2 regions of the Bacillus sp. FSL K6-0138 genome follow, and region 2 is predicted to be linked to the other one. Evidence: predicted binding sites of a transcription regulator. Region 2 holds the regulator's gene; the other holds the start of a gene.
The links. The regulator LexA, encoded in region 2, represses DNA repair genes until DNA is damaged. The targets are predictions, from matches to a motif close to CGAACATATGTTCG.

Region 1 (15,112 bases), 1.5 Mb from region 2:
AATCCGCCGCCTACTTGAAATACGATGGATACGGCGGCATACAGGGCATTGTTTTTCAGCGCTTGAAAAAATACCGGATCTTGAAACAGCTGGATGTAGTTGCCGAAACCGATGAACGCCTTTTGCGGCTCAAACGTGCTCCATTGAAAAAAGCTCAACACAATGTTTTGCAATATCGGAATATAGACAAACAAAAGAAACAGCAAAGCCGGAAACAAAAAGACAAAGGGTAGCCACCGACTCCGATTAACCAAGCATTTCACTCCATTCATTTAGATTTTGCCGCTTTTTGCACCTCTTTCATGACTTCCCCGGGCGTCATATCGCCCCCGAGCATCTTTTGAACGTTCATTAAATAAGCATCTGCGATTTCCGCGTCAACATCCATGTCAAACCATGCGACCATCCCCTTTGCCTTATTGAGGCTGCCGACGGCCTCGAGCTGGTTCGCATCTGCGTTGTCCTTATTGGCGGTCCCTTTCACAGGGCTGAACTTTCCGACGTCTTTCACCAGTTTTTCCCCCATTTTTTTTGACGTCAAAAACTTCAAAAACGCCATCGCTTCTTTCGGATGTTTTGTTTTCGATGAGATCATAAAGCCTTCCGGCGCTCCCGTTAACAGATCTGAGCTCCCTTTTTGCCCGGAAATTTCGGGAAATGAAAACAAGCCGAGATTGACGCTGCCATTGACAAGCTTAATTTCCGAAGTCTCCGCGTAGATCATTCCCGCCTTCCCGCTCTTAAACTGCTGTCTCACATATTCGTGGTCGACGGAATTTACATGTTTCGTAAAATAAGGCAGGAGCTCCTGCAATTTGGCCAGCGCATCGACATATCCTTGATCTGTGAAACTGGCATTTACCGTATGATAGTCTGTCTCTCTCGTTTTTTCATCGACAAGCCTCTGGTTCAGCGTTCCGATATAGTGGGATATCGCCCATGTCGCTTTTGCGCCGAATGCGATCGGTGTATAGCCGTTTTCTTTCAACACCTTTGATGCGTGAATGAGCTCGTCCCACGTTTTTGGAGGAGAAAGGTTCAGCTTTTTGAAAATGTCTTTGTTATAAAAAAATTCTTTGGAAGCCATCTGCCATGGGACGCCGTATCTCTTGCCCCCGGCGGAAAACGGCTCGATCTGTGATTGCAGGAGCCGCCCGGACCACTTCTGATCCTCTTCATAATATGAGGTGAGATCAAGCGCCCTGTCCCCTTGGATGATTTTTCTGGCGAATTCATCGCTCGAGGCAAAATAAATATCCGGAGGCTGGCTTGTCCCGAGCATGACTTTGATCTTATCCTTGTAAGAATCGTTCAGCACCGCTTCCGTTTGGATCGAAACATCGGGATGGCTGGCTTCATATTCTTTGACGGCTTCTTCGAAGAAGCTTTTTTCCGGCTCTTTCGGCCAGCGGTGAAACAGTTTTAAGGTGACCTTCCCCGACCCGGAGCCCGAACTTTGAAAACCCGAGCAGCCGCTTGCAAGCAGCATGGCAGCGACAGCGGCGATAACAAATACATACCTCTTTTTCAAATGAAAACCCCTCCTTTTGTACAGATAAGGCGGGACGGCACCCGCGGGGCCGCCACGCCGTTTAGGAAAATTCATGATGTTATATAATGTTATATCAATACTCAACTTTCCACATATACCGTCTTGTCGTCAGCGGATGGTTCCGCGCTTCAGCCAAAGCGTCGGCATACAGGCGCAAGACGCGGTTCAGCACGAGCGGGGCGAGATAGCCTTTTACGTCATCGCTGATTCCGTCAAAATCGTAAGCTTTGGCATCGAGAACCGTCAGCTTTTTGCCGTATCGTTTTGAGAAAGCGAGCGCCCGTTCTTCGAGCGGCCTCGTTTCATCCAAACCGAGCAGAATGATGAACGGCACCGACTCATCGATAATTTCAAACGGACCGTGAAAATATTCGCCTGCATGAATGGCCTGCGAATGAATCCATTGCATTTCCATGAGGATGCAGATGCTGTACGAATAAGCGACGCCATAGTTTGCACCGCTTGCCATCGTATAAATGACCTGCTCCTTCTGATGGGTTTCGGCAAATTGCCGCGCGTTTCCGTCTTCTTTTTCCAAAGCCTGTTCATAGACTGCCTGAAGCTTGTCCAACCCGTCGATCGCCTGTTCAAATTTCGGATGGTTTTCCAATACTTGCAGCACTCCGAAAACAATTTGGTATAAGACGCCGTAATTCGTATTGATCGCGAGGGCTTCTTCCCCCCAATCGTATTGAACGGCATACTCTGCCGCCTCAGCCAAAGGAGAATCCGGCTTAAACGTCATGGCGATCGTCAGCGCCCCTTTGCTTTTTGCAAAACTTGCGGCTTTTACGGTTTCCGGCGTGTTTCCGGAGTGAGAGCACAAAATGACGAGCGATTTTTCTCCGAGCTGGACGGGATTGCGCTGAATAAATTCGTTTGAGCTGTAGAGGTCGGAGCTGATCGCTTTTGACTCTCTGTCAAACACGTATTTGCTCGGATACATAATCGCGGAAGAACCGCCGCATGCGACAAAGAAGACGTGATCGACCGTTTTTCCTTTCAAATCGTGCAAAAAAGCTTGAACTTTCGGGTTTACTTTTGCCGTTGCCTGACTGCTCAATTCCTTCACTCCTATTCTTATATTATATAACGTTATATAACATTATATATTGTTATATTAGCGGCGCAGAAATGCACCTGTCAATATAGTTTTCTGAAATTTTAAAAAATAAATAAAAAGCACTGTATGTAGTGCCTTTTCTTCAAATCTCCGATTTTTTCGCCAAAACCGATTTTACCGCTTGTTCGATTTCCTTATATCCGGTGCATCTGCAAATGTTCGAATCGAGCCACTCTCTGATCGTTTCGTCATCTGCCTCAGGATGGGTTTCCGCGAGCAAATGGCAATTCATGATAAACCCCGGTGTGCAATAGCCGCATTGAAAAGCGAAATGACGTACAAACGCCTGCTGAATGGGCGCCCCCTCCAAGCCCTCGACCGTGACGATTGTTTTGCCGGTGCATTCGGCCGCAAGCATGAGACACGACTTCATCGGCCGTCCGTCGAGTGAGACCGTGCAGGCCCCGCAGTCTCCGTTCAAGCAGCCCGGCTTTGACCCGGTTAATCCGAGTCTTTCTCTGAGAACGTATAAAAGGGTGTCGGCATGCCTGATCATGACCTCTCTTTCCTCTCCGTTTATGTGAAGCGTGATATCAGTTCTTTTCCCATTTGTCATATTCATCACCTTTTAATATGCTGAAAATATCAAACAGCGTATGTTTGATTACGAATTTGCGATACTCAGCAGACCCTTCGGTATCATCCAAAACCGGTTCGGGCAAATGGCGGATCGCCTGCTGAACCCTGTCTTCAACCGGCATATTCGGATCATTTAAAGCCGCTTCAACCTGCTTTGACCGAAAAGGAAACGGACTAACGCCGCTGAATGCGACGCGGACCCGGTCATCCACCCGAATGGCTGAAGCGGTTACTAAAGGATAGCCCGTTTCCCATTGCTGACGCACTTTGATGCTGGCATACGGCAGGTTGATATACCGTTTTTCGGTCAGGAGAAAAACGAGCAATTCCCCTTTTTTCAGCTGCAGCTCTTTGTTGAACACCTCATGAATCGGATAGACGTTCATCCCGTCCCCGCCCAATGTCATGATTTTGCTGTCAGTTAACAAAAACGGCAAAACGGCTTCACGGTAAAAAATCCGCCCGCAAATGTTGCCGCCCAGCGTAATTTTGTTGCGCGCGGTGCGATCTGCGACTTCCCTCGCGGCTTTGCCCAACAAAGGAAAAACGCCGCTTTCCGCAACTTCCGTCAACGTCAGGGCAGCGCCTAGCACAAGGTGGTTCTGCTCATATTGCATGGCCCTGCATTCGGGTATTTCTTTAATATCGATGACCGCCTTCGTATGCATCAAGTCTAAACGGCCGAGCGTGATGTGCTCCGTGCCTCCCGAGAAATAGGAAGGCTGCTTCTCCTCCCTGTCAAGTCTTTGAAACAGCCGGGCCGCTTCCTCTGCCGATTCAGGCCGGTAATATTCAAAATCAAACGGAATCATGTTTGCCCTCCTTCATCTTCCAAATCAGCTCCGGAATGAGAGGCAGCTCATTTAAGGGAACGCCCGCAGCTATCGTCAAACTATTCGCCAAAGCCGCCGGCATGCCGAGGATTCCGTGTTCTCCGACTCCCCTCGCCCCATACGGTGCGTCAAGCTGAGGCGTCTCAACAAAATCAACGACATATTCCGGATGCTCGCCATAGCGAATCGGCCTGTATGTTCTGAGCTGATGATTTAACACCCTTCCAAACCCGTCAAACCAAAACGTTTCCCGTCCGGCGAACGAAAGCCCCATGCTCATCGCACCCATAACCTGGCCTCTCGCCATTTTTTCATTTAAGACTCTACCGATGTCAACTACGGTTACCGCTTTTAAAATACGGTACCTATAAGTTCTTTTATCAAATTCAACCTCCACTCCGTGGGCAGTGACCGTCCATTCGGGCCCCGGTTTCCCGGCCCCTGTTTCAGGATCCAGAAGCGTTAAATGCCTCAGCATGTAATTGCCGCGCCCGATGATCTGTCCGCCGACAGAATTGCCGTTCGGATATTGATAACCGTATACAATATCTTTAAAATTCAGGCCTATTTTCGGATCATCCCTTAAAAACACCCGGCCGTATGCAACCTCGATATCCGACTGCGGCGCTCTTAATGCACATGCGGCTCTTTCTTTTGGCGGATGACGTCATCTGCCGCTTCCAAGAGCGCCCTGCCCGCCATAAACGTTCCCCGGCTGGCGACCGTTTTCCAATGCTCGGGCGTCGTCTGTGTATCGACTTCCATTCGGACATAAATTCGACTCGGGTCCATTTTTAAGCGTTCAGCCAAAAGCTGCGTCAATATCGTTTTTGTTCCCGTTCCGATTTCCACAATTCCCGACATGATATTGACGCTGCCGTCAGGATTAAATGTCAGGACAACGCCTGAACTGGCATTCAGATCAATCGTTGACGTTTTCCAGCCGCAGCTGATCCCTTTTGCCCTGACCTTGTGCCCCTCCAATTCGATTCTCTCGCCTTCTTTCCAGTTCATCAATTCTTTCAGGCGGTCAAGGCATTTCGGCAGATTTCCGACGTTGCTCGGATTCAGCAGCACGCGGGTAGGCGTCGTATCTCCGGGAAGAATCGCATTTTTTCGGCGAAACTCCAAAACGTCCATCCCGAGCTTCCGCGCCAAAATATCCATCGTCCGTTCGAGCGCAAACAGCAGCTCTGAATGGCTGAAACCCCTAAAAGGCCCTGCATACGGATGGTTCGTATACACGCACAATGAATCGCACCACAAATTGTCGATCCTGTACGGTCCTGTACAATCGACTGCTGCCGCCCGGCTTAAATCGGGCGACTTATCGGCATACGCCCCGCCGTCGAATAAATAAAGCAATTCTGCCGCTGTTATGATTCCGTCCCTTGAGCAGCCGAGCTTGATTTTTGCATCCAGTCCGATATGGCAAGGCGACGTCAAGATATCCTCTTCCCTCGTGTTCAGCAGCTTCACAAGGCGGCCGCCAACCGCTTTTGATGCTAAATAGGTGAGAAATTCCTGCTGAACGGATGCCTTTCCGCCGTATGCGCCCCCTACAAGAGGAGTGTGAACGATCACTTTCCCGACTTCTTCGCCAAAATATAAACTGATTAATTTTTTTATCATATACGGCGCCTGGGAAGACGACCAAATCACGACCGTCCCATCCGTACGGATCTCACATAATGAACACCTCGTTTCCATCGCCGCATGGTCTGAAGGAGAAAACGAAAAAGACGCTTCTGCCGTCACATCGCTTTCAGCCCAGCCTTTTTCTATATTCCCTTTTCGGATTTTTGTCCGGTTGGCGATATTTGTGCCGGGTTCAGGGTACACGTTGACCTGCAATTGATATTGTTCGACGTTTTCATGAACGAGCGGTGCATTTCTCAAAAGCGCCTGAGTAGGAGAGTTGACGACGGGAAGAGGCTGATATGACACCTTGATCATGTCCGCCGCCCGCTTGGCCTGTGCGGGAGTATCTGCGACAACAACGGCTACGGGCTCCCCGTGATACCTGACCTTATCAGCCGCAATCGGAGGACGGTCACGGATTTCTTCCCCGACGAGCGGGTAACGGCCGCCTGTCAGAACGGAGCGCACTCCGGACATCCTCCGGGCGGCGGAAGTGTCAATCGCCTTGATCCTGGCATGTCCGTACGGGCTGATCACGGTGCGGGCATAAAGCATGCCGGGTGACGCAATATCGCCTGTATAATTCGCTTTACCGCTCACCTTTTGCATGGCATCTTTGCGCAGAACACTTTTGCCTATGACTGTCACTAACGCCCCTCCTCCTCATTCATTTTTGCAGCATGGCAGCGAGCAAGATCATAATCCGCAGGTGTATCGACATCCATAAAGTACAGGGGATTGCTGTATGATTTAAGCTTCCCTGCGTTCCGGCCCTTGTTCCTGATGATTTGCCGGGCCCCTTCATCACCGCGGAGCTTCATCAGCACAGGGAACACTTTCTTTGAAAAGAGGACAGGAGGCCTCGGAATATCTTCATAGCACGACGCAACAAAGTATAAAAACGGCTTTTTGCGGAATAAAGAGAGCAGCTCATCGATCACATCCCCCGTAATGAACGGCTGGTCAGCAAGCAGAATCATCGCCCCATCGGCATCAAAAGCTTCGGCCCTTTGCAAACCGCACCGCAAAGAGCCGGCTTGCCCCTCACTATGATGCCGGCACGGAACATGGCTCCACTTTTCGGCATACGGCCTTAAGAAAAAGGACGGGCTGAGCCATGCCAAAGGGTCGCCCGGTTTTGTGACAACGAAAATGTGGTCCAATTTTGAATGCAGGGCTGCTTTTAAAGCATTGCTTCCGAGACACTCTCCTCCAAACGGCAATAAAAGCTTGTCGCGGTCCATCCGTTCGCTTGTGCCGGCAGCCAAATAAACGCCCGCAATTTTCGCTTTTCTCATCCCTTCGCGGCTTCCTGAATGAGTTCCCCGGCAATGCTGATCGCGATTTCCTGCGGTCCGCGGGCGCCGATGGGCAGCCCGACCGGTGAATGAAGCCACTCCGGAATTTCCTCTGTCTGCAGAAGCCGCGCCGTTCTTTTCTGCGGTCCTAAAATCCCGGCATAACGCAAAGGACGCTTCTTCAAAAGGGAAAGAATCTCTTGATCCCTTTGAAAATGGTGAGTCATGATAACGACATAATCATCGCTGTTCAAATCGAGCTTTGGCACGATGTCTTCAGGAAAACCGACGGCCAATGCGTCTGCTGAAGGAAAATACTCCGCCCGGCAAAATGCCGGCCTCCAATCGCATACGGTAACAGAAAAGCCGATTTCCGCAGCAAATGAAACGAGCGGCCTTGCATCAGGCCCCGCCCCGAAAACGATGAGGCGCGGTTTCGGCCGGTATAAATGGAAATAGGTGCACATCGGCGCATCTCCGACTAGCTGGATTCCGCTTGCCCTTTTATTTTCCGGCATTTTGATCTGATGTTCGTCAATATTTCCAAACGTCTGACCAGTCGCTGTAAAAAAACCGTATCCCGTCTGTTTGAAATCATTTGTTAATTCCTTCACATGCTGGACGGGTATCCCGCTGTCGAGAAACTCCTTCATAATTCCAAGGTACTTTTTCAGCTTGTCATCAACCGGTTCCAGCAAAATATACAGCACGCCGCGGCAGCACGCCCCCTGCCCCCATGTCAGATCGTCTTCAGCTTTCATATCATATGTAAAGGTATCGGCTTCTCCCTTATTTAGCACGTTGACCGCCCGCAACGCAAGGTCGTCCTCGAGGCATCCGGCACTCAGCATCCCGATCCGGGTGCCGTCTTCCTGAAAAAGCATCACGGTTCCTTCTTTTAAATACGCGGATCCTTCCACATGGATGATCGTTGCAAGGACGCTTTTCCGGGCTGATCCCTGTATCGCTTTAAGGATGCTGTGAATGCTTTCCATGAAGGCACCTCCCGAGTATGTACTGCATTCTTTTCATTTATATTGGCTGAACCTGTGTTTTAAAACTTTATTTTCATAGAAAAAGAAAAACGTTCACTCCTTTTAATGAGTGAACGCTTTTGATCATGCTATTCGAGCGCGCCGGCCGGGTCATACAAACTGATATCGATCTCCACTTGCTCCTCGAGGGCGAGCTTTGCCAGCTCAGCTCCCAAAAACGGTCCTGACGTCAGCCCTGAAGCGCCAAGCCCGTTGGCGACCAGTAAACCTTCCATCCCCGGCAGGGAACCGATCACCGGAAGGAATCCAGGGGTGAACGGCCTGAAGCCGACCCGCGCTTCAAGCATTTCCCCGTGTTCGAGACCCGGGGCTACAGACAGCGCCTTTGCAAAAATTTCGTGGAGCCCTCCGGCTGTTACCCTGCAGTCGCCAAGTTTAGGATCATTTTCATGGGTCGCTCCGGCGACAACCCTCCCGTCTTCAAACGAAAGGATATACTGGTCATTCGGCGGCATCACGACCGGCCAGCTTCCCGTATCAAAGCCGGACAAACGGAGATGAACGATTTGCGCCTTTTGATGCGTGACCAGAAAACTGACGCCAAGCGGGTTCAGCAGTTCATTGGCCCAGGCGCCTGCTGTGATAAGCACCTGATCGGCGTATACCTTTCTTTCATCAGCTTTAATCCCTGTGACACGACCGCTTTCATACAGCAGTTCGGCATGTCCCTCGATCACGGAGGCTCCGTGTTTTTTTGCCGCGTTCACAAGCGCACGCCGCAGCGCTTTTCCATTCACCCGCGCCGCCCCGCTGATATGTACCGAACCGTACCCTTCCGCCAAAGGCGGAAATAAGCGTTTTGTTTCGTCAGGCGTCAAGCGGGTGATCTCGCCGATTTCCGGCGCATCCTGACGCCTTTTATGCGCCCGCTCGGCCATCTGCTCCAATTTCCGCTCGTCTGTATGGAGGCTGATCGCGCCTGTTCGTTTGTATCCCGTATCCGTTTCGCCATCGTCTTCCAATTGTTTAATTAAATCCGCATAGTATTTCGCCCCGCCTTTGGCCAGCTTGTACCACGCCTGATTCCGGCGCTGCGACAGCCAGGGGCAGACGATCCCCGCCGCGGCGTCCGTTGCCCGTCCCTGATCGCGGCGGTCAATCAAAGTCACATCGGCACCCTCTTTTGCGAGGTGATACGCGGCGGATGCACCGAGTATTCCTGCGCCGACAACGATCAATTTCTTCATCTTTAAAACACCTTTTTCATTTCTGATTATTATACAAATATACCGGATAAAAGCGGCTGAATACAACCCGGACGTTAACCGGCGGCCACCGAAATCACCCCCAGCACCATTAAAACCGCGGCGATGACGCGCACTCTCCCAAAGCCTTCAGAAAGCAGCACAGATCCCATAATCGTTCCGATTAAAATACTGATCTCGCGGATCGGGGCGACTTGACTGACAGGAGCAAAAACCATCACGCTCAAAGCTAAAATATACGCGCCAATGAATTAAAAATTCCCACTCCGGCCGCTTCCAGCCGATGATTCTTCCATTCAGACCGGACGCCATTCCAATTCTTCACCGCATAAGGCGTCAAGATGATCAGCCGGCCGATCGTATTAAAATAATCCAACAGCAGCGGCGGAATGAGAAAATGGCTGACCGCTGCTTTATCAAGGATCGTATAGCCTGCGATGATTGCCCCGACGGCCAATCCGTAAAGGATCGGGATGAGCGCCCCCGCCTCCTTTAACTTTTTCATTCCTCCCGTAAAAAAGAGAATGCTCGTCACAATCAAAAGAATGCCTATGAGCGTAACATGTGTCATTTTCTCATGAAAGATGATCACCGCCAGCACACACGTAAGAAGCGGTCCTGTGCCTCTTGCGATCGGGTAAACCAGGGATAGATCACCGATACTGTACCCCTTTTGGAGGACGAGAAAAAACGCCAGATGACTAAACACGCTCGCCATGATCAAAACCGTTTGCCACATTCCGATTTCAGGTTTTTCATATAAGATGACCCCTATCGCCAAAGGACTGTAAAAAACGGCTGCGATGGCAGTAAACAGCCATATAAACGGAACCCCGCCATCGGCTTTTTTAGAAAGGTAGTTCCAAGAAGCGTGGATGAAGGCTGATAATAATAACAAGGATAGCCCAACTGCCGTCATGAAACACTCCCCCTAATCCGGTTTCATTCGGTATACTCTCTTTTTAAAATAGACATGAAGCGAATCGTATCCATCTCCATTTTTGATACATTCTCTAAAATGTCCCTTCCAGCACAAAGCCCTGCTTTTGATAAAGATGGAGTGCGCGTACATTGTCTTCTTTGACATCAAGCCATAAACGATTGGCGTTGTACACACGAAATGCCCAATTCTTTATGATTCTGAATGCTTCTTTTCCATAGCCCATGCCTTTTTTGGCAATCGTAATTCTTCGCAATTCAAGGCTCTTATTCGGGTTTTTTAGACCGGCGATGATCATATATCCGACCGGTTCATGACTCAATCGCTCTTAATGATAAGGTGCAGGATGTCTTTGTCCTCTAACGCCTTTTTATGTATATCGATAGACCAGGGAATAATGAAACGGGCATTTTCCTGATCAGCTTCCAGCCGGCATACAAACTCCAAGTCGTTTACAGTTGAATACCGCAAGTTGATGATTTTCGAATCGTCCAACATGTGAATCACCTCCATGATGTTATGGAACAAACTCTTCATTTATTGTAGCATTTTTACATTTTGATTTTGCTGGTATTCTTTACTCACAATATAGAAAAAGTTCGGTGGGCGGAAAACATGAAGCAAATTCAACTGCGGCATGAAAGCGATAAGTGGGTAAAGAGGGTTACGGATATAGTTTACAAGGAGTTTGTCGCAGCTTCCGGCAGCGAGTGCTGATGTATTGTCTTTCTTTTCGAATGCCCATTCAGAAACGCTCCCGGTCACATTTATTGCGATCATTGATGACGAATGCGCGGGAACGGTTTCGGCATTTGAACATGACTGCAAAGAACGGCCCGAGTACAAGCCCTGGCTGGCATCGCTTTTTGTCGAACCGGCCTGCCGCAGCCTGGGCATCGGCCACACATTAATAGAAGCGCTGCTGTCCTGCTTATATCGACGTGTATTTGAAGACCGAGCATGCATCGGATTATTCAAAAAGAGGGGCTGGATTTTCGCATGAGTGCGGATGTCGATATATTTAAAAATACATGCTTGTATAAAAAAAAGACGTGAACTGAAGTCACGTCTTTTTTAATTTAACCGATAGACCCTTCCATCTCGAACTTGATTATTTTTGAACATCTTGCTATATCATAACCCGTTCTAAACATTGATTTTACGGGGTTTCTTATTTTTTTTAATCACTTAAAATCATACTTTATCATGATTTCGTGGGTGTTCTGTGGGTGACCCACACCCTTTCTTTTAGTTATACTATATCTATCATTACAGAAAAGGAGAGTCCATAAATGAGCATTAATAAAACCCGTGGTTTTCTGTATATGATTGCTCGTATTTTAGGCGATATTGATGCTGCTCGAAAAGGAAAATTAGGAAAACGTGTAGTAAGAAGAGCTGCCGGAAAAACAACCGGCAAAATATTAGGAAAGCTATTCAAGTAAAATTATGTAGAAAATCCCCCTCAATTGTTTTAAAATGTAAATGTTCATTATAAAACATAGAGGGGGCCTTTTTCTATATGAAAAAATTCACATTTTTATTTTTTGCTCTTCTTTTATGCTTTGCTCTTTCAGCATGTGGAGGCAATTCAACAAATGCAAATTCAAAAGAGCAAGAAAAAGATACAAAAGCCACAGAGAGTGAAAACGATAATTCCAATAACAACACTCAAGAAGAGAGTAGCAAAAAGACATTAAATAAAGTTGGTGACAGTTTATACGACCCTAATACCGGGACAGTCACATTAAATGCCATGAAAGATATCAGCAATAAAAAACTGATCATTGGTGATCTAAAGGTGAATTTTCTCAATGCCAAGGTGATTACTGTCACAAATCTTTCTGACGCTTTTAAAGCAGAGTTAAAAGAAAATTTTGGTGGTGAACCAAAGGAATTTACATATGCTCAAATTCTTTATAAAACTGAAAACACCGGAAATGATGAAATTTCATGGAGTGGATTTCAAACAGCTGTAACGAGTGATGGTCGGCAAATGGATTTAGATTTTAATTTAAGTTTTGGCATTCCTAATCCATCTTCAATAGATATGATGTCAAATTCTAAAATGGATGACAATATGGTTTGGGTGCCTGTAAAAAAGGATGTGAAGAGCGTTAGGCTAAAAGCTGATGATGTTTTAAAACGAGATAACTCTAAAAAGGACTTTATTGTTTATGGTAAAGAAATAAAAATTGACCTTTAAATAAGCCCTTCTCTTCGGAGAGGGCTTTACTTTTAATGGGTTATTTTTCTTGTTGAGAACAGAACAAATGTTCTTATATAATCATCTCAAAGGAGATGAAACACCGTGAGAGATGACAACCTTAAAGATCGAGGCACAATCAAATGGACGGCAATGATGCTGCCCGAGCATGTCAGTTTGCTTCGAGAGTTAGAAAGCACCCATAACAGAGTGAAAAGGCCGGTACTTGACATGACCCAAATTGAAGACATGGAACGGATCATATGTGAGGCGATGGAGTATAATACCCCGGTGCAGTTCGCTGTATTTAAACCGCTCCCGTTTTTGAATGGAGCAGACACCGGGGAGATCATTTATATAGAAGGAAAAATCCATTACATAAATCAGATACGGAAGGTTTTTCATGTCATGGATTCGAAAGGAGACACCAACCTCATTAAATTTGAGGATGTCGTCGGCGTGGTAATGAAATAAGCCCTTTAAGAAGGGCTTTACTCATAAAAAACTACTTATTCTGGTTCTAATTCTTCTTTCCTCAACGTCCAAAGAATGAATTGCATGAAATGGAGAGTATAAAAAGGTCCCTTTAAAGGACCTCAGCAGCTAATTAGTTGTTTTCTTTTTTTTACTTCAAATTTAAATCTGTCGTTTATTGCTGTATTAATTTGCTTAGTAGTATCAATAAACTTTAGATGTCCTTTGACAAAGTCAAATCCATATTTATCAAGCAAATCAATAAGAGCTGTATTTACAAAAGATGAAGTAACGCCACTAATTCCTGAAAAAGAAAGATTCACTTCTTCTCCACGACTGAACTTTTGATCAATAATATCAAAAATTATTTGTCCATCTTCATTGGAGTAACAACGTTCTACGTGGTCAATAACTTTGATTACAGATCCCATTCGAACTCCTCCTTATCATTAATCTCTTCTTCAAAGTTCCTTGTATCAAGGACAATTTCAATGAATGTGCCAGGATAATAACTATTTCCCTGTTTAGATTTTATCCAAACTTCATTGGAATTATTCTGCTTACATGTTAATATACCATGTAATGATTGAATGTGAACCTTTCCACCGTAATTTCCCACAACATTTTTTACGAGGGTCGACAAACCTACCCCTCTGTTTTGTGGGGTTGACTTTGAAGAATAGCCTTCTTCAACAGCTTTTTCTATAGCCTCTGTATCAGTTAGAAAAGGATCAACTTTTCTGATGGTGTTTGGAATGCCTATACCAAAATCAGAAATAGATATTTGAATTTCATTAATCCTTGGATAATGCTGGGCGAATATACAACCGATATTTTCTTCAGCATGATCATTAATGTTATTGAAAATCTCCCCAAAACACATTTTGATTGTATCAAGAGATGATTGGCTAAGACACATTTCTTTCGATAACCAAGGAATGAAGGTCGAACCCAACCACTGATAACTGCCACTATATGTTACATTCTGCAATTCTAAAGTTGTTTTCCGTACCCTTGAATTATTATACAATGTCTTTCTAAGATAGCGATTAAAGAACATTGAATCATCCAAATATTTAAGGCCACTGTCCCTACCAATAGGTACTTTTTTAGGAGTCTTTAATTTCACTCTTACGTCTCTCGCCTTTAACCATTCAAAAAGATTACTTAAAATGGTAACACCACTCGGTTCTATATAGTCTAGGCTACAAAAGTCAAATGTGATTTCTTGATCTTTAGGAAAAAAATCTTTTGTAATAACCTTGTCAATCAGTCCCCCCATCGTATCCTTGGTGAAACGATAGGGTAATTTTACATTAAGCAAAAACATCGCACCCTCTTCATATAATATGAAGTATTTTACCATATAACAGTTGTCGAATTTTGTATAAATTTAGCGAACAAGGAACGGAAAAGCATTGTGTTTTATCTTATTCATCATACGGCCGGTATTTTTTCCGGCCGGCTTCTAATTCTTTTTTCTTCTTTTCCAGATCTGCACGGAGAAAAAGGCTGATCCCGCGCAATTTTTTTACCGGATTGAGTTTTCCGTTATTAATGAGCTGGCTCATTCTTGCCCGGGTAATCCCGAGTAACTCTGCCGCCTCGTTGGTGGTCAGGACTTCACGCCTGACGAAGTCCTCGACCTCCTGACGGTTTTTCAGATGGTATTCCATGCTTACCTTCTCCTTATGTCTTTAATGATCGTGTAAATGGTCACAGCCAACACAATGAACATGATGACCGTTGTAGAGGTACTTGTCCATAATTCCCGCAGCCCAATAGCTGCAACGCTTAACAAAATCATGGAAAAAATGAATGTTTGTTTTTGCTTCATATTGTATGCTAGACTGGTTATAATTATATTAGGAAGCGAGCGAGCCACCGCTCACTTCCCACTTGCTAGTCGTCCTTCTTATTATTCTTCTTTGCATCCGATGATTGCTGTGCAATCCAAGCGATGGAAGCAACATAGAAGATAATTTGAAGGACTTTTATCATGTTGTCCAGCATTTCTTCACCTCCTTACACTCTTATTATACAACACCTATAAACAATTGTATATAGATTTCAAATAAAAAATTCCCTCCCTTTGAAAAAAATACCCCCTTATCAAATAGGTATAATAACCTAAAACAAATGATTCATTTTCATGGATAAACAGGATTTATTCACCAATTTCTTTCCGTAAAGTGGTAAACTCTAT
Region 2 (15,112 bases):
TGGCTTTCATCATTTGATTAATTTTCTTTTGGGACGGCTTCATGCCCATCTGCATCATCATCATGCGTAACATTTGTTCATTAATTGGCGGATTTTTTTTCAAATAGTTCATCATATATTTACGAGCGATAAAAAATCCTAGTGCAACACCTGCGAGCAAAGCCAAAACGCCCACCAGGATGACAACCCATAAATCCATTTAATTTCCTCCTTCATGTTGTCTCGTATAAAGTGTACTAAACCAAAGGCTATTATACAACATTTACAGTCCAAATTCTTTCTTTTAAATAAAATTTCTTTCTTTTACAGGGTTGAGCCACCCGTATCGTTCCATACCAAAATCCATCGCGAGAAAGCAAGGGCTCACTTTCCTCAATATTTCAAAAAAGACGGTTTCGGCATCGAATTTGCCGTTTGCCAGAATTTCGATATATTGGTCTTTCATGATAAAGGAAGCGCTTCCCTCAGGGACGAGCAGCCGATATATGCAGTCGACCTGTGTATAGTCCTCCCTGCTGAGGTTCATTTTAAGCCTTTTGTGAATATGGGAAACCGGAATCGGCTTTGTAATATACTCGATTTGCTTAGCCGCAAGCTGTGACTTTTTTTCCTCAGGGCTTGTCCAATGATAATCATAGAAAAGTTTGAACATGACAGATTCCTTTCCGAAATAGTGGCTCGCAAACTCCTCTTCAATCAAATACGTGTAATAATGGCGTTCCATCCCTGTCCCATCCCCCTTGTATCACGATTCTGATGATATGCCTTCTATTATACAAAAGGGGGAGAGAAATAATTGTCTGATGATGATAAGAGAAGGGACTAATTTTGTCGAAAACAAAGAAAAGAGAATGATTGGACTGATCATTCTCTTTTCTATATCACCTTACATTATTTCTGCAACAGTTTTTTCACGCGGTCTGCTACGTTTTCAGCCGTAAAACCGTATTCCTTCATAATCGTTTCGCCAGGGGCAGATGCGCCGAATCGGTCGATTCCGAGAATGTCCCCTTCAGTGCCTGTGTATCTTTCCCATCCAAGCGGAGAGCCCATTTCAATGGCAAGGCGCTTCGTCACGTCAGAAGGAAGAACGGCGTTTTTGTACTCGTCTGACTGTTTGTCAAAGCGGTCCCAAGACGGAACGCTGACGACAGATACATCAATGCCTTCTTTCCGAAGTTCGCTTTGGGCGTCGATCGCAAGTCCGACCTCTGATCCGCTCGCAAGCAGGATAGCCGCAGGTTTTTCATTTTGAGATTTTGATACGACATAGGCTCCTTTTTCCACGCCTTCATATGCCGCCTCAGCAGACTGATCGATCGTCGGCAGGTTTTGACGCGTCAAGACAAGCGCAGTCGGCTGGCTTTTCGATTGCAGCGCAAGCTTCCATGCAGCGGCCGTTTCGTTACCGTCCGCAGGTCTCATGACAGACAAGTTAGGAAGGGCGCGAAGCGATGCAAGCTGTTCAATCGGTTCGTGCGTCGGTCCGTCTTCACCCACAGCGATGCTGTCATGGGTAAATACGTATGTGACCGGAAGCCCCATTAATGCGGCAAGACGGATCGCCGGTCTCAAGTAGTCTGAGAAGACGAAGAATGTACCCGCAAACACCCGCAGACCGCCATGGAGAGCCATTCCGTTTAAAGCAGCGCCCATGGCAAATTCGCGGACACCGAACCAAATGTTTCTGCCGGCATAGTCCTTCGCTGAAAAATCTCCGCCGTTTTTGATCGTTGTTTTATTAGAACCGGCCAAATCGGCAGATCCTCCGAAGAAAAACGGCACTCTTTTTGCGATTCCGTTCAATACTTCTCCTGAAGAAGCTCGGGAAGCAAGGCTGCTTCCTTTTTCATAGACAGGAATATCTTGATCCCAATCTGCCGGAAGTTCTCCGTTAATACCTAATTCAAGCTGCCCGGCAAGCTCAGGATAAGCTTTCTTATATTCGGCGAACAGCTCGTTCCATTCCTGTTCTTTGCGTTTGCCCGGTTCTTTCACCGTTTCATTAAAGTGTTCGTACACTTCGGAAGGAACATGGAAATCTTCTTCATATGTCCACTCATATGCTTCTTTCGTCAGTTTAGCCTCTTCTGCGCCGAGCGGAGCACCGTGAACGCCTGACGTTCCAGCCCGATTTGGAGAACCGAAGCCGATCGTCGTTTTTACTTCGATCAATGTCGGCTGTTTGTCATTTTGCTTTGCTTTCTCAACCGCTGCAGTGATTTCGGCAATATTGTTTCCATCCTCAACATAAAGGACTTCCCAGTTCATCGCTTCAAAGCGCTGCTTCACATTTTCGGAGAATGAGCGGTCAAGATCTCCGTCAAGGGAAATATCGTTGGAATCGTACAGCACGATTAAACGGCCGAGGTTCAGATGGCCTGCAAGGGAAGCTGCTTCTGAAGAGATTCCTTCCATTAAGTCTCCGTCACCGCAAATACTGTATGTATAATGGTCAACGACACGATATTTGTCACGATTGTAAGTTTCCGCAAGATGGCGTTCTGCAAGCGCCATGCCGACTGCCATTGCGATTCCTTGGCCGAGCGGACCGGTCGTCGCATCAACCCCGGGAGTATGTCCGTATTCAGGATGCCCCGGCGTTTTGCTGTCCCATTGGCGGAAATTCTTCAAGTCTTCCATTGAAACGTCATAGCCGCTTAAATGAAGCATGCTGTACAAAAGCATCGAACCGTGTCCCGCAGACAGCACAAAGCGGTCTCTGTTGAACCAGTTTGGATTTTCAGGGTTCACATTCATCATTTTCGTCCAAAGCGTGTAAGCCATCGGAGCAGCTCCCATCGGCATACCCGGATGGCCGGATTTTGCTTTTTCAATGGCATCTATAGATAATGTTCGTATCGTTGCCACAGATTTTAATTCAATCGTTTTCATTTTAATCCCCTTCCTGTATGTACTCTACTTTCTTATCATAAATCGACACATCGGTTTTCACAACCATTTCAGCTCAAAAGCTGAATGAAAAATCGTGAACAAATGTCATTTGTAGTATATACAAAAAAGGAATACGATATTGACGTATTCCCATAAATTAATGCAGCCTGCGGTTCCCTTTTTCTTTTTTCAGCTTTTCGGGAGTCACATCGTTGCCTTCAGGATCTACAATCGTCACGTTTTTCAACGTATTTTTCATAGATGCGCGGACGCCCTTCAAATATTCTTGCCGCAGCTTTTGCTGTTCGGCTTTTTCTTCGTCTGTTAAAGAGCCAGTTTTTGATTTTTTGGCAAGCTCGTTGATTCTGGCTATTTTCTCTTTAGAAATCATGATATACTCCTTTGTTTTGTTTCACCTTCATACTACTAAATTCAGTCTCGTTTGACAACAGATTCGGCTACTCCGTCCTCCATATATTCCTGATAGCGGCGGTGGACGGTAGCTTTGGAAATGCTGTATCCAAAACCTCTCAGGACGGCTGCTATTTCGGCAAATGTCAGCTTGTTTTCCCTCAGCCTGATGATTTCCGAAAGCGGCGCTTCAATCCGCTCCCTCCCGGTTCCTCCGCCGCGGTTTTTTAAGTTCTTTTCCGGGCGGTAGCCGTTTTCGACCGCTTTTTTCATGCCCCTTTTAATTTTCAGGTTATGTATTTTCCGCTGGTATTCCTCCACAATCCCGACGATTTCCAAAACCATTGAGTCGGCTTCAGAAAGCTCAAGCTGTCCTCTATGGGCAAGCGTATATACTTGAACGCCTTCTTTATACAAAAAGTGAAGGAGCGCAATCTTTGCATGCCCTCTGCCCAGCCGCGTGTCGTCCTGGATTAAAACGGCGTCGACATCGGATGTTTTAATCTCCTCGAGCAATTCAAAAACGCCGTCCCGATCCAGCTCGTATCCGCTCGCTTGTTCGGAAATGACTTTTACGACGGTCATGCCGTGTTCGGCGGCGAGCCTTGCAAGCTCTTCTTCCTGCCGCTTTAAGGAGGTCTCCTGCTCTTCTTTCGCCGTGCTCACCCTGGTGTATATAATCGCATTCACAGAAATCCCCCCGTTCCTTCTATTCTACAACCGCCAGCTGATACTGATCAGAATGCTGCTTCGTTACCGGCACGACTAAAACATCGCCGGGTTTGATGACAGACGTCGGCAGACCGTTTCGATCCGCAACCCACTCGACGAATTTCTGCTTGTCAGCAGCTGTTCCGCCTTCAATGCGGTCGGCCAGCTTCCATAGCGAATCTCCTTGCTGAACTTCTATTTTAACATATTGCTTGCTTTCTTCGAGCTTAGCGGCAAAAGACAAAAACAGAACACAGGTGCTAATCGCAGCGGTAAATAGACTGACGAAAATCAATGATTCTCTTTTCAATACGATCACCTCAAGATAGAATGTTTGTTCGCTTTTTGTTCAGTATACATACGAACAAATGTTTCTGTCAATCGCTTTTTTCGAACCTATGTTTGTACTCAAAGGAAAAACATGCTATAATCTAGCTAAAATCGACGTTTTGAGGTGCAAATCATGACGAAGCTATCAAAAAGACAACTTGATATTTTGCGTTTCATCAAAGAAGAAGTGAAACGCAAAGGTTATCCGCCTTCCGTCAGGGAAATCGGCGAAGCGGTCGGCCTGGCATCAAGTTCAACCGTACACGGCCACTTGGCGCGGCTCGAGTCAAAAGGGCTGATCAGAAGGGACCCGACAAAGCCGCGAGCCATCGAAATATTGGACACTGAAGAAGGGGTACACATTCCGCAAAGCCAGGTTGTGAACGTTCCCGTCATCGGAAAGGTAACGGCCGGAACGCCGATTACCGCCGTCGAAAACATCGAGGAGTACTTTCCGCTGCCGGATCGACTGGCTCCGCCGGACGAGCATGTCTTCATGCTGGAGATTATGGGGGAAAGCATGATAGACGCGGGAATATTGGACAAAGACTATGTGATCGTAAAGCAGCAAAACACGGCAAACAACGGGGATATCGTCGTTGCCATGACCGAAGACGATGAAGCGACCGTTAAGCGTTTCTTTAAAGAAGCGACCCACATTCGCCTTCAGCCGGAAAACCCGACGATGGAGCCTATCATTCTCCAAAATGTGACCATTCTCGGAAAGGTCATCGGCGTGTTTCGGACCGTTCATTAATCTGCAAGCATCTCGTTTCGGCTGCCGGTTTTCCGGCAGCCTTTTTCTTCACAAAAAAATCAGGTTCATGTCCCGCGGGATACGAACCTGAAAAAGAGGAATTCATAATATGCTTACAAATTCATTATCTCGAAAACTATATTTGCTGTCAACAAAAAAGTTGTACAAAGGAAACTCTTTAAAGGTATTCAAATCTCTTTGCCGATAGACCAGGGGGATTCTTGTTTATTCCCTTACTGAGCCGTTCATGTTTAGAGTGAATACATAAGTGCTGTCACCTGATGTGATAAAGCCTGCAAACCATCTTAATCCGGAGCGGGACAATCTCGCGCCGGATTTTCCATAAAGGGTACAGCTGTCCGTTTCTTCCTGAATCATCATCCGTTTTACTGTTTTCATAACGGGCTTATCAAACGGCAGCGATTCTTTGTACAGCTTTTCCGTGAAATCCGCTTGTACGATCGCGGAAATCTTCAGTGTGCTGCACGCCAAAACTGACCGATTCAGCCGCTTATTTCCGTATGACAATTTCCGGATCCATTCTTCCATGCGCTGCTCACCGATACCCCGGCCATCGCCTGGTAAAACCGAATCATGCATACCCGCCCCGGGCAAATGACCGCGATTCCAGGAATCAAACTCCCTTTTCACGCCGTCCAGGCGCTTGACATCGTATTCATCTCTGACGGTCCCGGTCTGAAATCCGAACAGCGCATTTTCCGCTTAAAAAGCGGATCGGACGTCAGCCTTTCATTGGGCTCTTTTCTTGATGTAGACAAAGGTTTGTCCGTTCTTTACGTTTCTTAAAATAAACGTTCTGTCGCGCTTGTCAAAAAGCTCATTCACACGAAAAATGTTTGGCAGCTTGGCATCGGCTTTTTCCTGTTCAATCACTATCACTTCCTTGGTGAAAGTTAGAAACCTGTCTCAATTTACTATTTGATCATAGCAAGCGCGATGCCGTATCCATTTTGAGGATTGTATGGGGCAGTTATTTTCATCACCTTCCAGGAGCCTTCAGATGCTCTCGTCCCGATCCCGTTAAGCGCCTTGACGTAATCTCCTTGGCGAACCGTACTGTCTATCCGGACGTAATGCCGGCCCAACAGTCCGACAACATGCCATTCATTCCTTGCAGCCCGTGAAAGATAACTTTCTTCCAAAACCTCTTGAAAATGTGGATTCTGTTTCGGTACGCGAATCAGCTCCCCTGTTTCTTCATCCATTTTTTCCTCATATATCAATCCGCCGAATTCGTTTGTCAAATAGCGGTTCTGCCAGGTGAAGCTCGATTCTCCCGATATAAATGCAGCCGTTTCCGACACAACACCCAGCATATCATCCCTTTCTTGAGCTGGCGCGATTTTTTCCCCTCTTAATGCTACGATGGTCCCCGTATCGATCAGCTGCCCGTTTTCACTTTCAAAATACTCTCCGTATCCGCAGGGCAATGATGATCTTACAGAGCCGGCAAATGTGCCGTTCCCGTGCAGAGAGTCCAAAAGCCAGTTGATGGTCTGGTATCCGCCTGCCACGGTGTACGGCTCTTCTAGCGTAATGCTTTCTGAAGACAAAATCGATCTCGATACGCTGTTTCCTTTAATATGGGAGTTGTTTGAAGCAGCGACGAAAGCGCGGGAGCCCTCTGTACTCGAACCGCCTGAAGAACCGATGACAGCATTTCTTTCGCCTTTTGCCGTAATATCGCCGGTGCCGGCAATGACGGCGCTCGATTCCCCAAACGCAAAGCCTGAGGTGGTGGCAATTTGCGCCCCACCCTTTAAGCTGACAGGCACCTGCTCATACGTTTGGCCTTTAATGGAAGCTGCCGCATCATATCCGGCCGCCTGCACGCCGATGATCACGGCTTGGCTGTTTGGCGATTGGATTCCAACCGTTCCGCTGTCTGTTATCATCGTTCCGTTCATCATATTGACGTTATAAAGCCCGCCGCCGATCGAGATTCCTTTTGGAGCGGAATGATAAATATCGAAGTTTGATATTTTGACATAATCGGTTTTATTGGCCCCGCCGGATAAATTAATATCAACACCGGCCTTTTTAAACCCGCGGATTTTAATCCCGTTGATCGTGATGTTTTGGCTGCGGTACTGTAAAGCAACCACAGGATTGCCTCCATAGTCATACTCGGGATCGCCGATCGCCGTAAATCCGTTGACATATACATTCTTATATGCAGAAACAACGAGCGCCCTCGGCGTCACACCGTCGTAAAGCGGGTTGAAGACAGGCTCGACGGCCGTACAGTCGGTGAGCGTGACATCGTACGCTGTGGTGCTTTCCGGATCTGAAGCCTGGTGATGGCCGATATGCCGAAGGTCGAACGCGCGGACATCACGGTAGGAGATATGCCCGATGATATGAACGTTTTGCGAAGCCGGCCACATCTCGTGCGCCTTCACTTCCACCCCGCGGATATTCCCGCTTGTTATGTTGTTTAACAGCCAAACGTGTTTGGATCCGTCGTCAATCTCTATCCCGTTGGAGTTGGACATCCCTTCAGCATGCTCTGTTCCGCGCGGATTTGCCGAATGGCAGTTAGAAATAAAAACGTATTCGCTGTAATGCGTGGTAATGCCGTCATCCCCTGCGCCATACGCCACACAATTATCGACCCAAATATATTTGGAACCGTCTTTTGTCCAGTCGGTATCAGGCAGGTGGTCATATGTCGGCGATGTAATATCAATGCCGTGAAGCCCCGCATTGACGGCTTCAATATCTTTGATCCAGCCGAATTCGACTTTGGCAAACGTTAAACAGCTTGAATACTGCCCGCCCGGATTTCTCACGCCGCCCTGTCTGTCCGGATTCCAGTCTAATGTCATGCCCTGGACAAAAATATTGCGGTTTCCATTTTCATAGTCATCATTTGTGATCACCCACTCATAGGCGGGGGCGTTTTCGTGAAGCTTAATGACCGTTACGCCTTTTCCCTGTCCGACGAAATACGTCCAGGACGGCAGCTTAATTCCCTGAACAAGATAAACGCCTGCCGGAACGTTTACCTTAACGCATCCTGTGCCGATCGCTTTCTGAAAAGCTTCGGTATTGTCCCTGCCGTCGGGTACAGCCCCAAAATCTTCGACGTTTACTTCCCTGGTGATTTTGCTGAGAAGTTTATGATATTCCTTGTCCAGCCGCTCCTTTAACAGTGAGGTGATCTCTCCTTCGGCCGTCACCCTGGCATCTGTCACTTCAACGCTTTGAGAAGCCCCTGCATGCTGTATCAGATTTTGCATCCTTGCTTTGAGCTGCTCCATTTCTGGTAGCGTAATGGAATCCTCACGAAAATGAGACCGCCATCCTGCATGTAGAGACACATCAAAAGGTTTCCTGAATTGCACCATTCTAAAGACACCTCTTTCTTATAATGTAAGCGCTGAAATGGGCGGGAAAGCTTGGCTGTATCTTCGCTAAAGAGCCGGTATGACCGCCCTCTTTGCTTCAATGTTATAAATTGGCTGTCGATGATGAAATCTCCTCTGCCAATTGAAACTGATTTATAAAAAAAGATGGAAAAACCGCTGCCGGTTTCCACCCTTGCCATTTTAGCTTAAGTTGATTGACGATATCAGCCTCGAGTACATCAAGCGGCGTCCTGATCGTACCCTCCCCCTGTCTGACTTGCTGTTTTTGCGGCATCTGTCATCGCCAGCTGAGCGGCAGCCACCGCCTTGCAGCCGTCTTTCAAACGTACTCAAAAAAACTTGCCACCATATGTTCGTGCTCTTCCTTTCATGATCAGGTCAAACGCATCATCAATTACGGCAATCTCTACATCCACAGATGCCTGGCGGTGAGTTGCATGGCGGTTCAGACGATCCATCGTTCCTTTCACAGTATCCGGATGCGTTCGTTCGGCAGATTTCATCAAAATGTTTATAACCGGCGTTGAAACAGGCAGCGAAGCCCCCTCCAAAACGGCAATATAATAGGTGCAAGTCAAAAGAATCGCATCAGACTTACCCGCAGCCATTCATTCATTTGCTCCCTTGCTTTTTGTTCAGGTTTAAACATCGGATCTGGAAAATGAACGATCTCGATATCGTATGCTGAGAATACAATGTTTGAATGATGTGCATAAAGTCAGGCGAGTTTTTTCTTCACGTTGATTCCTCCCGAAAGCAAAAAAAAGAGGCGGTTTCCCGCCTGTTTTTATACTGCAACTTCAAACGTCAGCTTGTCGCCGTGCCTATAATCGATCAATTTAAAATCATCAATCGTAAAGTCGTAAAAATTTTGGACGTCCGGATTGATCCACAGCTTTGGAGCCTCGTACTGCTCGCGTTTGAGCTGAATATGTAAATTGTCGATATGACGGGTGTAGATGTGGCAGTCCCCGATATTGAAAATATATTCGCCGAGTTCATATCCCAGCACTTGAGCTATCATCCGCTGCAATACATTATACTGGAACACATTAAACGGATTTCCCAATGCCATATCATTGCTTCTCGCCCTTACTTCCAAGGATAGTTTTCCTTCCTTTACATACCATTGCGTTTCGTATACGCACGGCGTCAGCGCCATATCATCCAAATCGTCCGGGTTCCACAGCATCGTGATGTGCCTTCTCGATGACGGGTTATGCTTTAATTGATGAAGCAAATAATCGACCTGGTCTACTTTTTCGCCGTTTATCGTTCTGTTTTTCTTGCCTAATTGATGCCCGTAAGCCGCACCGATCGTGCCGTCTTCAAGCCTCCACTGATCCCATATGTGCACGCCCATATCTTGAAGCGTCCGGACATCGTTTGATTTAAGCTGCCAGATCCACAGCAATTCTTTAATCGCCGTCTTCCAAGCCACTTTTTTTGTCGTCAAAATCGGAACTTCTGAATTGTCAAAACGCATCTTCTGACTGACGATGCTCAATGTATGGGCCGGAGTGCCGTCTGAATCCCACCTTGTCCGCACGTCATATTCTTCATCAGAAATGCCGGTTTCAATGATTTTTTGGATGATTGCGTTGTATTGTTGATCATAGTGGCTCATGTTATCCTCTCCTCACCAAAAATGATATGAATAAAATCCGTTTTTTTCAATAGCAAAATCTTACGTTCGTAAGCTGTAAATCTCCAAGGCTTCGCGCAGGACATGTTTGTTATATCCGGTCATGTGATGAATTTTTTCGGCCCATCCCTTAACATCGCCGTAAGCGGGCTCTGTGACCATCCCCCTGCTTGTGCTCAACCAGCTGTTCCAGCCGGAAAACTCCCAATGCGCCGTTTCACCTTGATACGGCACTCTGCATTCCAATAACGGCTCATTCTTTAGTACGTTTTGAGAGTATTCGGCGGCTTCTAAAAACATCTTCTTGTCGACAGGCTCCGGATGATAGATTTGGGTTGACGTTTTTCCGTTAGGCCTGTGATAGACGACTTCTATTCGCTCTGGGACGGGCCTCACTTGAACCTGGGCAGCCGGAAAAAAGCCGCTCAATTTTTCAACGGTAAAGTCTTCGGAGTCAACGTCCACTAAAATCGGCTGCAGCCATTGGTCACCCAAATCGCATAGAAAACGCCTACCTTTTTCATCAAGGGCGATCACCGCGGCATGCGCGCCGTCTGTTTTGAAATGATGTATAAGCTTCTATCCCGTCTTTTTGAAATTCGTCAAGCAGCCAAATCGCCAGGTCAAAGCAATTGCCTGAAATCCCGTATTGGCGGTAATGCTCTTTCATTAAAGACACATCTCGCTGCTTCTTTTCGCCGGCCCGCTGATCATACCACGCTTTCGTCAGCGTTTCCATCGGAAAATGGTCAAATTTTCTCCATGTCAAAAGGATGTCGTTCGATGCAAGCATTTTCCGCCCTCCTTCCTTATTCGATCAAATACGCGAAAAAACCCTTAGACAAGTAAGGGATTTTTCACAGATGTGTTCACCTATTTATCGTTTTCATCTTGCGGGAGCTGGATGAAAGCATTCGAACCCGTAGCCTTCGGCATTTTTCCATCCCACTTTTGTATCCATTGGTATTGAATCATTTCGTCTGACATTGATTTTTTGATAATTTCATTATACTCTGCGATCCCTTCGGCTTCGATCTTTTTCTTCTTCGCTTCAGCTTCGGCAATTTTGAGCTCAGTCTGCGTTCTTTCCAGTTCCTGCGATGATTTGACGCGCGCATCGATCGCTTCTTGCGTCGCTTTATCAGGCTTGGGAACCCCGAGGGTTAAATCGTCGATGACAAAACCGAGCCTTTTCATATCATCTGCAAACGTTTTTTGAATTTCCGCTGCAGCTTCAGAAGACTTTTGGCCGTACGTATCGATGACTGAATATTTCGACATTGACTTTCTTGCAGCGTCCCACAGCCTTGTTTTCAGATAGCTGTCTTCAATCGATGATATATCTACGGCACCGAATTTGTTGAACAGCTCTACGACTTTATCAGGCTGGACGACATAGTTATAGGCGATATCCATTGATATGTTTTTTCCGTCCGAGGTTGCCACCTGAATGTCCTGGTTGTTTACGGTCTGCATCCGGACCGGATACTCCGTCACCTTGTCAAACAGTCCGACGAAATGCCAGCCTTGATCAAGCGTTTCCGATTTTACGCCCCCGTTTGGAGAGTACACGACTCCGACGTAGCCATTCGGAATCTTTTCGATAAACAGCGATGCCAAAAACCCCCCTGCGATTAAGGCGACCGCTACGATGATTCCGCCAAACCATGCTTTGCCTTTATTCTTTTTCGTTTGAATGTCATTCATCCCCGTCATCCTCCAGCGTTTTCTTGATCTTGCCCGCTCCGCTCCCGATTTTTTTAAAAAGCGGGCTAAGCATCAGCCATACTCCAAACCCTATGATCATGAGCAAAATGACAGAACCGATCATGACTTTCATTTTTTCCCCTCCTCGTCGGCGTACAGTATGACTTTTCCTCTCACCTATATTTACGTTCATATGAACCTAAAGTTTCATTTTTTAATAAGAAAACCTCCTTTTGATTTAAAATAAAAAAGATAGAACATGAATATGCATATATTTGGAGAAATGAAGTTGACCCTAAAAAAAGGCATTTATATCATTGCCGGAATCATGGCTTCAGGAAAATCAACGATTTCCCAGATGTTGGCCGGGCAATTCGATCAGGGTGTTCACGTTCGGGGCGAATATTCAGGAAGATGATTGTCCATGATCGCATCGATATGTCCTGACGGCAGGGAAGGCGCGGAAGAACGGTTGAGGCTTCGCTACAGGATGGCGGCAAAGGTTGCGGAAATGTACTATCAAGCGGGATTGTTTAGCAGGATATTTATTTAGGAAAAGAAGTAAAGGCTTTTCTTCAAAAATTTGAAGCATCCCCCGTTTACCAGCCATCATCGACAGAGAAAAAAAGCGCAATAAATCAGGCTGCCGCATCTGGGAGGTTGAATCCTTTACCACATATCGGAAAAAGCAAATCCGAAAACAGGGCTTTGGATTGATTCATCTGAGTTGACGCCGGAAGAGAGGCGCTGAATGAAATTATAAAGCGGGCGGAACCCGAAGCGCGTCTTGTATAAAAGAAGACTGCAGACAACGCCTGCAGTCTCTTTCGCCGGATGTAGTAAAGGCATTTGTTATGCATTGAATATTTTATCCCGTATTTGAGAATGGATATTGGGATTGAGCAAAAAAATGATCGATTGAAGCTGTTCCTTTTTGTTGATTGAGGGATCTGCGTGATGCTGATGATTATAGCCGCTAAAAATCGCGATCATCGTCGAAGCCAAAACCCTCGGGGGAATTTGGGTCTGAACGATTCCTTCCTCCTGCAGCTGCTCGATCAGCAAAACGAAAAATTGTCTCCACCGTTCATACAATAATGCGATTTTCTTTTCGATTTCCGGATATCTGTGGCTGTTGGCCATAAATTCCAAAAATAAAGCTGTCGTGTGCTCTTTATTTGTTTTTTGAATCAGGTATTCGATTCCTGTCAACAGACCCCTCAAAGTCTTTTTCTGAAAACATTTCATGCTGATCAGAAAACGCTCTTCCATCTGTTCATTCATAATGTGAAGAAATAATGACTCTTTGGATTTAAAGTATAGATAAAACGTAGCTTTTGAATAACCTGCTTCCTTCATGATTTCATCTACCGAGGTTGCCGAATAGCCCTTTTGGGCAAACAGCCGGCAGCCGGCATCTATGATTTTTTGAACCGTATTCATTGTGTTCTTTTTCATTAGCTGTCCTCTCTTCTTTGATTGAAAGTGAATGGGTATGTATGCAGAATATTTAGAAGCGTTAAGCACCGGATGATATTTGTAAAAAGCGCTCCATTCTTTCGCTCAAAATGGAGTCAACAACCTGAGACGGACGCTCTGATATCAAGCATAGCAGTGTCAGGCGGGGACCGCCAAGTGACATAAGGCCGTAATCTCCAATGAATCGACTAAGGTCAAACGGTATGTAAATTCGTCCCAGAGGCGCTTTCCGGATACAAATTTGCCCATTACTTTGTAAAATTCCCAGCATTCATTCTAACATTTACTGCTAAAAACATCACATATATTCTAATTTATTTAATCGAACTTTTCAGTTTTTTATAGGAATGAATAAAATGCCCGGGATCTCCGTTTATTTCAAATGCGAAGACCCCCTGATTTGTATGGAGATAAAGCAGACCTGCGTCAGTGAAGGGCCTGTATGATATGTCATGGATATGTTCCAAACGAAATTGACGGTTTGCGCTTTGGATTTTATCTTTGTATAAATTCAGACGGTGCTTTATTTTCAAATATTTTTGCTGATTGAATTCGATGATCTTTTCTGTTTTATGATAAGAAATCGCGGAAATGACATGCTGCTCTTCCCTCACGTTTATTACCTCCGTATTTTAGGACAGACGAAATCGATATCCCGGACTTTGTCTACATGTTATCTTTTTTCATACGCAAAGGTAAAGCAGCGCGTTTTCCGGAATCACGTCCTTACGGCTTCATCAACCGGTAATATTCATACGAATGGATGGCTAATCCCCTGTAAACGGAAAGGTTTGCATAACGGGAGTCGACGATGTCGAGCTCTTGATTCATTTCGGTTTCCGTTTTTCCAAAAAAAGTTGTATAGGCCTCTGGAACATCCTTCGTTTCTACAGCGACGGAAAAGGGTTTTCCTGTTTTGGCCGCATAATCGGCTTCCCCTTCTGAGATCGAAATGATTCCTGCTGCGGTATTTCGGTAGGCCATCATCGTCACGCCTCCGTCCATCATATCGATCACATGATAAGCCAATTTTTTAGCAGTTCCTTGATAAACATAATCGTATTCCGCTCCGTCCCACCAAAACGGGATTGCCGCGGACACCGGAATCTTCTCCGGCTCAGATGCAGCCTTAGTCTTAAGCTTAGCCAGGAGATCCAAATAGTCTTTGATCAGCGTTTTCCGGGCCTCTTTATCCTTCCATTCGGAGTTTAAATACGGTTCAATATCAAACTGAATACCGGAAAACCTTTTCTCGGCTGAGGAGACCTTTTGATTGAAATCATAAATCTGTTGCATCTGGTTTAGCGCTTCATTTTGACGCTGCCCCCACGATTTATCGCCGTTTAATGCGTAAACCTTGATTCCGTTTTGAGCAGCTGCAGCATTCAGCATTTCATATTTATACGGATCAGTTTTCAGGTAATCTCCTGTCATGACATACATCAAATTGACCCCTTTTTGCAAGGCAAAGCTGATCAGCTTGTTCCGGTTGTCCAGCGTATTAATTTCCTGCCGGACATCCCATACATACATGGCTTTGTCTTTTCCCGAAGGCGTTTCAGCTAATGCAGAATCAGCACCCGCCAGAGCGAAAAAGACAATCAGAAAAAGCGCCAGCCATTTTTGTTTTCGCAGCATGATGGGATACTCTCCTTTCCATCTCTTAATATTTTCCTTTTCATATCGCAAATTGCTGTCCTATTTTGTTCATCGGAAACAAAATGGATTTCTTTAACAAAATGCAGTCATAAAAAAAGCATACTGACGTACGCTTTAATTTTCCTG

Region 1: a site for LexA is predicted at 12,493-12,506, ahead of MHB78_RS05380 (YolD-like family protein). Genes of this name have one in related genera too.

The regions. Positions count from the first base shown of each region.
Region 1 is NZ_CP150286.1:973,876-988,987, reverse strand. Features, by position in the region: gene MHB78_RS05460 (sugar ABC transporter permease) at 1-254, opposite strand, end outside; gene MHB78_RS05455 (extracellular solute-binding protein) at 269-1,531, opposite strand; gene MHB78_RS05450 (SIS domain-containing protein) at 1,626-2,615, opposite strand; gene MHB78_RS05445 ((2Fe-2S)-binding protein) at 2,758-3,231, opposite strand; gene MHB78_RS05440 (FAD binding domain-containing protein) at 3,209-4,066, opposite strand; partial or broken gene MHB78_RS05435 (xanthine dehydrogenase family protein molybdopterin-binding subunit) at 4,053-6,337, opposite strand; gene MHB78_RS05430 (NTP transferase domain-containing protein) at 6,376-7,026, opposite strand; gene MHB78_RS05425 (XdhC/CoxI family protein) at 7,023-8,021, opposite strand; gene MHB78_RS05420 (FAD-binding oxidoreductase) at 8,150-9,268, opposite strand; gene MHB78_RS05415 (hypothetical protein) at 9,343-9,513, opposite strand; gene MHB78_RS05410 (EamA family transporter) at 9,516-10,205, opposite strand; gene MHB78_RS05405 (GNAT family N-acetyltransferase) at 10,300-10,548, opposite strand; gene MHB78_RS05400 (hypothetical protein) at 10,545-10,724, opposite strand; gene MHB78_RS05395 (GNAT family N-acetyltransferase) at 10,915-11,229, shown strand; gene MHB78_RS05390 (hypothetical protein) at 11,519-11,671, shown strand; gene MHB78_RS05385 (hypothetical protein) at 11,749-12,432, shown strand; gene MHB78_RS05380 (YolD-like family protein) at 12,586-12,906, shown strand; gene MHB78_RS05375 (STAS-like domain-containing protein) at 13,029-13,337, opposite strand; gene MHB78_RS05370 (ATP-binding protein) at 13,325-14,230, opposite strand; gene MHB78_RS05365 (helix-turn-helix domain-containing protein) at 14,337-14,582, opposite strand.
Region 2 is NZ_CP150286.1:2,473,950-2,489,061, forward strand. Features, by position in the region: gene MHB78_RS13035 (YneF family protein) at 1-199, opposite strand, end outside; gene sirA (sporulation inhibitor of replication protein SirA) at 284-724, opposite strand; gene tkt (transketolase) at 892-2,895, opposite strand; gene MHB78_RS13050 (DUF896 domain-containing protein) at 3,053-3,286, opposite strand; gene MHB78_RS13055 (recombinase family protein) at 3,328-3,996, opposite strand; gene yneA (cell division suppressor protein YneA) at 4,016-4,327, opposite strand; gene lexA (transcriptional repressor LexA) at 4,481-5,104, shown strand; gene MHB78_RS13070 (penicillin-binding transpeptidase domain-containing protein) at 5,330-5,815, opposite strand; gene MHB78_RS13075 (hypothetical protein) at 5,855-5,998, opposite strand; gene MHB78_RS13080 (peptidase G2 autoproteolytic cleavage domain-containing protein) at 6,040-8,475, opposite strand; gene MHB78_RS13085 (hypothetical protein) at 8,579-8,770, opposite strand; gene MHB78_RS13090 (hypothetical protein) at 8,826-9,104, opposite strand; gene MHB78_RS13095 (thymidylate synthase) at 9,284-10,123, opposite strand; partial or broken gene MHB78_RS13100 (hypothetical protein) at 10,184-10,934, opposite strand; gene MHB78_RS13105 (prohibitin family protein) at 11,015-11,848, opposite strand; gene MHB78_RS13110 (hypothetical protein) at 11,841-11,981, opposite strand; gene MHB78_RS13115 (hypothetical protein) at 12,273-12,401, shown strand; gene MHB78_RS13120 (TetR/AcrR family transcriptional regulator) at 12,701-13,306, opposite strand; gene MHB78_RS13125 (hypothetical protein) at 13,642-13,941, opposite strand; gene MHB78_RS13130 (hypothetical protein) at 14,054-14,965, opposite strand; gene MHB78_RS13135 (DUF2935 domain-containing protein) at 15,101-15,112, opposite strand, start outside.